3 regions of the Citrobacter pasteurii genome follow, and region 3 is predicted to be linked to each of the others. Evidence: predicted binding sites of a transcription regulator. Region 3 holds the regulator's gene; each other region holds the start of a gene.

Region 1 (3,286 bases), 620 kb from region 3:
CGGTGAATGGCATGTTCCAGTTCGCGCACGTTTCCGGGCCAGCCGTAACTCAACAGATGGCTACGCGCACCGGGGCTTAACACTACGCGGGAAAGTCCCAGCCGCAGCCGACATTGCTCGCAAAAATAGCCGGCCAGCAGCACCACATCTTCGCCGCGTTCACGCAGCGGCGGCACGAAAAGGGGAAAGACGCTCAGCCGGTGGAACAAATCCGCACGGAAATTTCCGGCCAGCACCTCTTCGCGTAAATCACGGTTGGTTGCTGCCAACACGCGTACGTCAACGCGCAGGCTGCGATCGTCACCCACGCGCTGAATATCACCGTACTGCAACACGCGCAGCAGCTTAGCCTGTAGCGCCAGCGAGAGTTCGCCAATCTCATCTAAAAACAGCGTCCCGTTGTCGGCCATTTCAAACTTACCGCTCCGATTGCTGATAGCCCCGGTAAAAGCGCCTTTTACGTGACCAAACAGTTCGCTTTCCGCTACGCTTTCCGGCAACGCCGCACAGTTCAGATACACCAGCGGATTCACCGCGCGGGGTGAACCTTCATGGATTGCTTTGGCTACCAGCTCCTTCCCGGTCCCCGTTTCACCGCTAATCAGTACGTTGAGATCGGACCCTGCCACAATCTCAATTTCTTTTTTCAGTTGCATCATATTGGGCGACAGGCCAATCATCTGCGTTTCCGTCACCTGCTCGAAAGCCGTTGACGAACCCGGCAGCATATTCTGGCTTTCCAGCTGTTCAATCAGCAGCGCATTGCTCAACGCGCCAGCCGCCAGCGCGGCAATCAGCCTGAGTTCTTCATCGCTGAAAACATCGAACTGATCCGGCTCCATGCCATCCAGCGTTAACGCACCAATCAAATTTTGACCGGCGAAAAGCGGTAAGCCAATGCAGGCGTGGACCTTCAGACTCTCCTGGCCTGGGATCAGCCCATCGTAAGGATCGGGCAAATCGCTGTCGGCAGGAAAACGTACCACGTCTCCGGCACGGGCAATCGCCTCCAGACGCGGATGCCCTTCCAGCGTAAAGCGCCTGCCGAGAACATCCTGCGCCAGCCCATCGATCGCCAGCGGAATAAACTGTCGTGATTCGTAGCGCAGCAGTGCCGACGCGTCGCACTCCAGCACCTGACGCAAGGTGGTGATCAGGCGTTGAAAACGATCCTGATGTCCAATACCGCTTTGTAATTCAATGGCGATGCCCGCCAGCACGTCTACGGAAAAGCTCATGGCTACCTCATTGTCATTTTGACAATTCATATTGTCATATTGACAATAAAATACATAGTCATTTTGACTACCACCTTATAGGCAATAAACAGTAAACACTTTAAAATCAAATAAATACAAAGTTGGCACACAACCTGCATTTAGCAAAACATCTTTTTTGAAAAACGCTGAATTAATTGAGGTTGCTATGTCTATTCTGGTTAAAAATAACATTCATTGGGTTGGCCAACGTGACTGGGAAGTGCGTGATTTCCACGGAACTGAATACAAAACACTGCGCGGCAGCAGCTACAACAGCTATCTCATCCGTGAAGAAAAAAATGTCCTGATTGATACCGTAGACCACAAGTTTAGCCGTGAATTCGTGCAGAACCTGCGCAGTGAAATTGACCTGGCAGATATCGACTACATCATCATTAACCATGCGGAAGAAGACCATGCCGGTGCGCTGACCGAGCTGATGTCCTGCATTCCGGACACGCCGATTTACTGCACCGCTAACGCCATTGACTCCATCACCGGCCACCACCACCACCCGGAATGGAACTTCAACATCGTAAAAACCGGTGACTCACTGGACATCGGCAACGGCAAACAGCTGATCTTCGTTGAAACGCCCATGCTGCACTGGCCGGACAGTATGATGACCTATATGACCGGCGATGCGGTGCTGTTCAGTAACGATGCCTTCGGCCAGCACTACTGCGACGAACGTCTGTTTAACGACGAAGTTGACCAGACCGAGCTGTTCGAACAGTGCCAGCGTTACTACGCCAATATCCTGACGCCGTTCAGCCGTCTGGTGACGCCGAAAATTACTGAGATCCTCGGCTTCAACCTGCCGGTCGATATGATTGCCACTTCCCACGGCGTGGTGTGGCGCGACAACCCGACACAAATCGTTGAGCTGTACCTGAAATGGGCGGCGGATTATCAGGAAGACCGCATCACCATTTTCTACGACACCATGTCCAATAACACCCGCATGATGGCGGACGCAATTGCCCAGGGCATCAACGAAGTCGACCCAAATGTAGCGGTGAAAATCTTTAACGTCGCCCGTAGCGACAAAAACGAAGTCCTGACCAACGTCTTCCGCTCTAAAGGCGTGCTGGTCGGTACTTCCACAATGAACAACGTGATGATGCCGAAAATCGCCGGTCTGGTGGAAGAGATGACCGGCCTGCGTTTTCGTAACAAGCGTGCCAGCGCCTTTGGTTCACACGGCTGGAGCGGCGGTGCAGTAGACCGTTTGTCCACACGTTTGCAGGATGCCGGTTTCGAGATGTCGCTGAGCCTGAAGGCCAAATGGCGTCCGGACCTCGATGCGCTGGAACTGTGCCGCCAGCATGGCCGCGAAATTGCACGTCAGTGGGCGCTTGCTCCACTGCCGGAAACGCCCGTCAAAGCCGCCTCCAAAGAGGAAGAGTGCGCCTGCGCCGCTGCGGCTGCCGCCGATCTTGGTCCAAGTATGCAGTGCAGCGTGTGCCAGTGGATTTACGATCCGGCGAAAGGCGAACCGCTGCAGGACGTTGCACCGGGTACGCCGTGGAGCGACGTACCGGACAACTTCCTGTGCCCGGAATGTTCATTAGGTAAAGACGTCTTCGACGTATTGGCAACGGAGGCAAAATGAGCCACGGAATTGTCATTATTGGTTCGGGCTTCGCCGCCCGCCAGTTAGTCAAAAATATCCGTAAGCAGGATGCGGCTGTTCCGCTGACCCTGATTGCCGCGGACAGCATGGATGAGTACAACAAGCCCGATCTCAGCCATGTTATCAGTCAGTCGCAGCGTGCAGACGACCTCACCCGCCAGTCAGCGGGGGAGTTTGCTGAACAGTTTAATTTGCGCCTGTTCCCACATACCTGGATTTCCGACATCGACGCCGATGCCCACGTAGTGAAAAGTCAGGACAAGCAGTGGCAGTACGACAAACTGGTGCTGGCGACGGGGGCTTCAGCCTTTGTACCACCGGTTAGCGGGCGTGAGTTAATGCTCACTTTGAACAGCCAACAAGAGTATCGCGCCTGTGAAACGCAGCTGCA
Region 2 (3,286 bases), 640 kb from region 3:
TTTACCGTCAGGTCGTTAGAGCGGCTGTGAATACCGATGATCTGGCCTTCGTAAACTTCAGCACCGTGACCCAGGAACAGCTTACCGCGGTCCTGCAGGCTGAACAGTGCGAACGCAACTGCTTTACCCTGGCCGTTGGAGATCAGTACGCCGTTCTGACGCTGACCCACATCACCCGCACGAACGTCGTCGTAGTGGCTGAAGGTGGAGTACAGCAGACCGGTACCGGAAGTCATGGTCATGAATTCTGAACGGAAGCCGATCAGGCCACGGCTTGGGATCACGTAGTCAAGACGTACGCGGCCTTTGCCATCTGGATTCATGTTTTTCAGGTCGCCTTTACGCTCACCCAGAGCCTGCATGACAGAACCCTGATGCTGCTCTTCGACGTCCAGCGTTACGTTTTCGAACGGCTCTTGTTTACGGCCATCGATTTCGCGGAAGATAACTTTCGGACGGGAAACCGCCATTTCGAAACCTTCACGACGCATGTTTTCAATCAGAACAGACAGGTGCAGCTCACCACGACCGGATACACGGAACGCATCCGCATCTTCGGTTTCTTCAACGCGCAGCGCAACGTTGTGCACCAGCTCTTTGTTCAGGCGATCAAGGATCTGACGAGAGGTAACATATTTACCTTCTTTACCACAGAACGGAGAAGTGTTTACGCAGAAGAACATGGTTACGGTCGGTTCATCAACGGACAGAGCCGGCAGCGCTTCGACGTTCTGCGGGTCGCAGATGGTGTCGGAGATGTTCAGTTCGCCCAGACCGGTGATCGCGATGATATCGCCTGCTTCGGCAATATCGCTCTCGATACGTTCCAGACCCAGATGAGTCAGGACTTTACCGACTTTACCGTTACGGGTTTTGCCTTCGCTATCAATGATAGTGATCTGCTGGTTCGGTTTAACTTTACCGCGTTTAATGCGGCCGATGCCGATTACGCCAACGTAGTTGTTGTAGTCCAGCTGGGAGATTTGCATCTGCAGCGGGCCATCAAGGTCTACGTTCGGAGCCGGTACGCGATCAACGATGGTCTGATACAGCGGAGTCATGTCTTCAGCCATATCTTCGTGATCCAGACCTGCGATACCGTTCAGCGCGGAAGCGTAAACGATCGGGAAGTCCAGCTGTTCGTCGGTAGCGTCGAGGTTAACGAACAGGTCGAATACCTGATCAACAACCCAGTCAGGACGCGCGCCAGGACGGTCAACTTTGTTGATAACAACAATTGGCTTCAGGCCATGGGCAAAGGCTTTTTTGGTCACGAAGCGCGTCTGCGGCATCGGACCGTCCATTGCATCCACCACCAGCAGCACGGAGTCGACCATGGACATTACACGTTCAACTTCACCACCGAAGTCGGCGTGCCCCGGGGTATCAACGATGTTGATACGGTAGTCATTCCATTTGATAGCGGTGTTTTTAGCGAGGATGGTAATCCCACGCTCTTTCTCCAAATCGTTGGAGTCCATCACGCGCTCTTGGGTTTCAGCACGTGCATCGAACGTACCGGATTGTTGGAGCAGCTTGTCTACCAGGGTCGTTTTACCATGGTCTACGTGCGCGATGATGGCGATGTTACGCAAATTTTCGATCACAACTTTGCCTCAGGCATTTTAGAAATAGCGCGTTATTGTACACGGATTAATCGCAGTACAAAACAGGATCACAAACATCCTCCGCAAACAAGTATTGCAGAGTTTCTTTGTGATCACATTCACGGAGCGTTAAAAGGGGTAATCTGACATGCTTTGCACCAATATGGTGCTTAATGTTCACATTAAAGCACTATAATGGTGCAATACAACCTTCATGGTGCAGCCCCTTTGCACGATGGTGCGCATGATAACGCCTTTTAGGGGCAATTTAAAAGTTGGCACAGATTTCGCTTTATATTTTTTACGGCGACACGGCCAATTTTTGCAGAATTGAAGACTTCGTTACCACGACGACCACGACCAATCCGGGAGAGTAAGTATGTCCGCTGAACACGTTTTGACGATGCTGAATGAACACGAAGTGAAGTTTGTTGATTTGCGCTTCACCGATACCAAAGGTAAAGAACAGCACGTCACTATTCCTGCTCACCAGGTAAATGCCGAATTCTTTGAAGAAGGCAAAATGTTTGACGGCTCCTCAATCGGTGGCTGGAAAGGCATTAACGAATCAGACATGGTTCTGATGCCAGATGCGTCGACTGCACTCATCGACCCGTTCTTTGAAGAGTCAACCCTGATCATCCGTTGCGATATCCTGGAACCCGGCACGCTGCAGGGCTATGACCGCGACCCGCGCTCCATCGCAAAACGCGCTGAAGAGTATCTGCGTTCCACCGGCATCGCAGACACCGTTCTGTTCGGGCCAGAGCCAGAATTCTTCCTGTTTGACGACATCCGTTTCGGCGCGTCTATTTCCGGTTCCCACGTGGCTATCGATGACATCGAAGGCGCATGGAACTCCTCCACCAAATACGAAGGTGGTAACAAAGGTCACCGTCCTGGTGTGAAAGGCGGTTACTTCCCGGTTCCTCCGGTAGATTCTTCTCAGGACATCCGTTCTACCATGTGTCTGATCATGGAAGAGATGGGTCTGGTTGTTGAAGCGCACCACCATGAAGTGGCGACCGCTGGCCAGAACGAAATCGCGACCCGCTTTAACACCATGACTAAAAAAGCGGACGAAATTCAGATCTACAAATATGTGGTTCACAACGTTGCGCACCGTTTCGGTAAAACTGCGACCTTTATGCCAAAACCTATGTTTGGCGATAACGGTTCCGGCATGCACTGCCACATGTCCCTGTCCAAGAACGGCGTAAACCTGTTCTCTGGCGACAAATATGCGGGTCTGTCTGAGCAGGCGCTGTTCTACATCGGCGGCGTAATCAAACACGCTAAAGCGATCAACGCCCTGGCGAACCCGACCACCAACTCCTACAAGCGTCTGGTCCCAGGCTACGAAGCGCCGGTTATGCTGGCTTACTCTGCCCGTAACCGTTCTGCTTCTATCCGTATTCCGGTTGTTGCTTCCCCGAAAGCGCGTCGTATTGAAGTGCGCTTCCCGGACCCAGCTGCTAACCCGTATCTGTGCTTCGCTGCACTGCTGATGGCCGGTCTTGACGGTATCAAGAACAAGATCCACCCGGGCGAAGCCATGGACAAAAACCTGTATGACCTGCCGCCGGAAGAAGCGAAAGAAATCCCACAGGTTGCTGGTTCTCTGGAAGAAGCACTGAAAGAACTGGATCTGGATCGCGAGTTCCTGACCGCAGGCGGCG
Region 3 (3,286 bases):
GCTGGCAACATTATCATTGATGACGAAGATATCAGCCTGCTGCCTCTGCATGCGCGTGCCCGCCGCGGTATCGGCTACTTACCGCAGGAAGCCTCTATTTTTCGTCGCCTGAGCGTATTTGATAACCTGATGGCGGTACTGCAAATTCGTGACGATCTTTCCAGCGAGCAGCGTGAAGATCGCGCCAATGAGCTGATGGAAGAATTTCATATCGAACATCTGCGTGACAGCCTTGGACAGTCGCTCTCCGGCGGTGAACGACGCCGCGTGGAGATCGCCCGTGCGCTGGCCGCTAATCCAAAATTTATCCTGTTGGATGAACCGTTTGCCGGTGTTGACCCGATTTCTGTTATTGATATCAAACGGATCATCGAACACCTGCGCGACAGCGGGCTTGGCGTGCTGATTACCGACCATAACGTGCGCGAAACGCTGGCTGTTTGTGAGCGCGCCTACATTGTGAGCCAGGGACACCTGATCGCACACGGTACGCCGACAGAAATCCTACAGGACGAGCACGTTAAACGCGTATACCTTGGGGAAGACTTCAGACTCTGATAGGGTAGTAGACTTCACGTCACCGCAGGAGACAACAACTCTGAACATGAAGCAAGGTTTGCAACTCAGGCTTAGCCAACAACTGGCGATGACGCCTCAACTACAACAGGCTATCCGTCTGTTGCAGTTGTCCACGCTGGAACTTCAGCAAGAACTTCAGCAAGCGCTGGAAAGTAATCCACTGCTTGAGCAAACCGATCTTCACGACGAAATTGATACCCAGGAAAAACAGGACAGCGAAACCCTCGACACCGCCGATGCTCTCGAACAAAAAGAGATGCCGGAAGAGCTACCGCTGGATGCCAGTTGGGATGAGATTTACACCGCAGGGACGCCTTCGGGCACCAGCGGAGATTACATCGACGACGAGCTGCCTGTGTATCAGGGTGAGACCACGCAATCGCTGCAAGATTACCTGATGTGGCAGGTGGAGCTGACGCCATTCTCAGATACCGATCGTGCTATTGCCACGTCAATTGTGGATGCAGTCGACGAAACGGGCTATCTCACCGTCACACTGGACGACATTCTCGACAGCATGGGCGATGACGACATCGGTATCGATGAAATCGAAGCCGTGCTTAAACGCGTTCAGCATTTTGATCCCGTGGGCGTGGCGGCCAAAGATCTCCGTGACTGCTTACTGATCCAGCTTTCGCAGTTTGACAAAGCCACGCCATGGCTGAAAGAAGCACGTCTTATCATCAGCGATCACCTTGATCTGCTCGCCAACCACGACTTCCGCACCCTGATGCGCGTAACCCGACTGAAAGAAGAGGTGCTGAAAGAAGCCGTCAATCTTATCCAGTCTCTGGATCCAAGACCCGGGCAGTCTATCCAGACCGGTGAACCAGAGTACGTGATCCCGGATGTGCTGGTGCGTAAGCATAACGATCGCTGGGTAGTCGAACTCAACAGTGACAGCATTCCGCGTTTACAGATCAACCAGCACTACGCAGCCCTGTGCAATAACGCGCGCAATGATGCTGACAGCCAGTTCATTCGTAGCAACCTTCAGGATGCGAAATGGCTGATTAAAAGTCTGGAAAGCCGCAATGACACGCTATTGCGCGTTAGCCGCTGTATCGTTGAGCAACAACAAGCCTTCTTTGAGCAAGGTGAAGAATATATGAAACCGATGGTGCTGGCGGATATCGCCCAGGCCGTCGAGATGCATGAATCAACCATTTCCCGAGTGACCACGCAAAAGTATCTGCACAGTCCGCGCGGCATTTTTGAATTGAAGTATTTCTTCTCCAGTCACGTCAACACTGAAGGCGGAGGCGAAGCCTCTTCTACAGCTATCCGCGCACTGGTGAAGAAATTAATTGCGGCCGAGAACCCTGCGAAACCGCTGAGCGACAGCAAGTTAACCTCTATGCTGTCAGAACAGGGTATCATGGTGGCGCGCCGCACCGTTGCGAAGTACCGAGAGTCTTTATCCATTCCGCCGTCTAACCAGCGCAAACAGCTGGTTTGACCCAACCGATAAGGAAGACACTATGCAGCTCAACATCACTGGAAATAACGTCGAAATCACTGAGGCCCTGCGCGACTTTGTCACCACAAAGTTCGCCAAGCTTGAGCAATATTTCGACCGGATTAATCAGGTCTATATTGTGTTGAAAGTGGAGAAGGTCACACACATCTCGGATGCAACACTGCATGTGAACGGTGGCGAAATTCATGCCAGCGCGGAAGGTCAGGATATGTACGCCGCCATTGACGGTTTAATTGATAAACTGGCTCGGCAGTTAACAAAACATAAAGATAAACTGAAACAGCACTAACTTGTCCGGGCAGTTAGCGGGTGCAGGACGGCCTGTTGTGCAGCACAACGGGCCATTTGTACAGTTAGCGCTTAGGTGAAATTATGACAAATAACGATACGACTCTACAACTGAGCAATGTTCTTAACCAGGAATGTACGCGCGCGGCCGTTCACTGCCAAAGCAAGAAACGCGCACTGGAAATCATCAGTGAACTGGCGGCAAAACAACTCAGCTTGCCTCCTCAGGTGGTATTTGAAGCCATTCTGACGCGCGAAAAAATGGGCAGTACCGGTATTGGCAATGGTATTGCCATTCCGCATGGAAAGCTGGAAGAAGACACGATGCGCGCAGTGGGCGTGTTTGTGCAACTTGAAACGCCGATTGCTTTCGACGCCATTGATAATCAACCCGTCGATCTGCTTTTCGCCCTGCTGGTCCCGGCGGACCAAACCAAGACGCATTTGCATACGTTGTCACTGGTTGCCAAACGTCTGGCAGATAAAACCATCTGCCGCCGCCTGCGCGCCGCGCAGAGTGACCAGGAGTTGTATCAAATCATCACTGACACCGAAGGTGGACAGGATGAAGCATAACAACCCAATGGCATCTTTTTCTGTCGTTGTGAGGAGAAACAGTACATGGTACTGATGATCGTCAGCGGTCGTTCAGGGTCAGGTAAGTCTGTCGCCCTGCGCGCGCTGGAAGATATGGGTTTTTACTGCGTGGATAACCTTCCCGTCGTGTTGTTGCCCGATCTGGCTCGAACCCTCGCCGATCGCCAGATATCTGCGGCTGTCAGCATTGATGTGCGCAACATGCCCGAGTCCCCGGAGATTTTTGAGCAGGCCATGAGTAACCTGCCTGAAGGCTTCTCACCACAGCTGCTGTTCCTTGACGCCGATCGAAACACCCTGATTCGCCGCTACAGCGATACGCGCCGTTTACACCCGCTGTCC

The links. Region 3 encodes sigma-54, which starts transcription at its own class of promoters, with help from an activator protein. Its sites were predicted from a motif close to GTTGGCACANNTTTCGCTNT; they were not measured.
Region 1: norV (anaerobic nitric oxide reductase flavorubredoxin) is a predicted target of sigma-54. The motif match lies at 1,360-1,379, and genes of this name have one in related genera.
Region 2: glnA (glutamate--ammonia ligase) is a predicted target of sigma-54. The motif match lies at 1,882-1,901, and genes of this name have one in related genera.

What each region holds. Positions count from the first base shown of each region.
Region 1 is NZ_CP077262.1:1,404,435-1,407,720, reverse strand. Features, by position in the region: gene norR (nitric oxide reductase transcriptional regulator NorR) at 1-1,238, opposite strand, end outside; gene norV (anaerobic nitric oxide reductase flavorubredoxin) at 1,426-2,874, shown strand; gene norW (NADH:flavorubredoxin reductase NorW) at 2,871-3,286, shown strand, end outside.
Region 2 is NZ_CP077262.1:139,656-142,941, forward strand. Features, by position in the region: gene typA (ribosome-dependent GTPase TypA) at 1-1,607, opposite strand, end outside; gene glnA (glutamate--ammonia ligase) at 1,987-3,286, shown strand, end outside.
Region 3 is NZ_CP077262.1:781,992-785,277, reverse strand. Features, by position in the region: gene lptB (LPS export ABC transporter ATP-binding protein) at 1-558, shown strand, start outside; gene rpoN (RNA polymerase factor sigma-54) at 605-2,038, shown strand; gene hpf (ribosome hibernation promoting factor) at 2,061-2,348, shown strand; gene ptsN (PTS IIA-like nitrogen regulatory protein PtsN) at 2,432-2,923, shown strand; gene rapZ (RNase adapter RapZ) at 2,969-3,286, shown strand, end outside.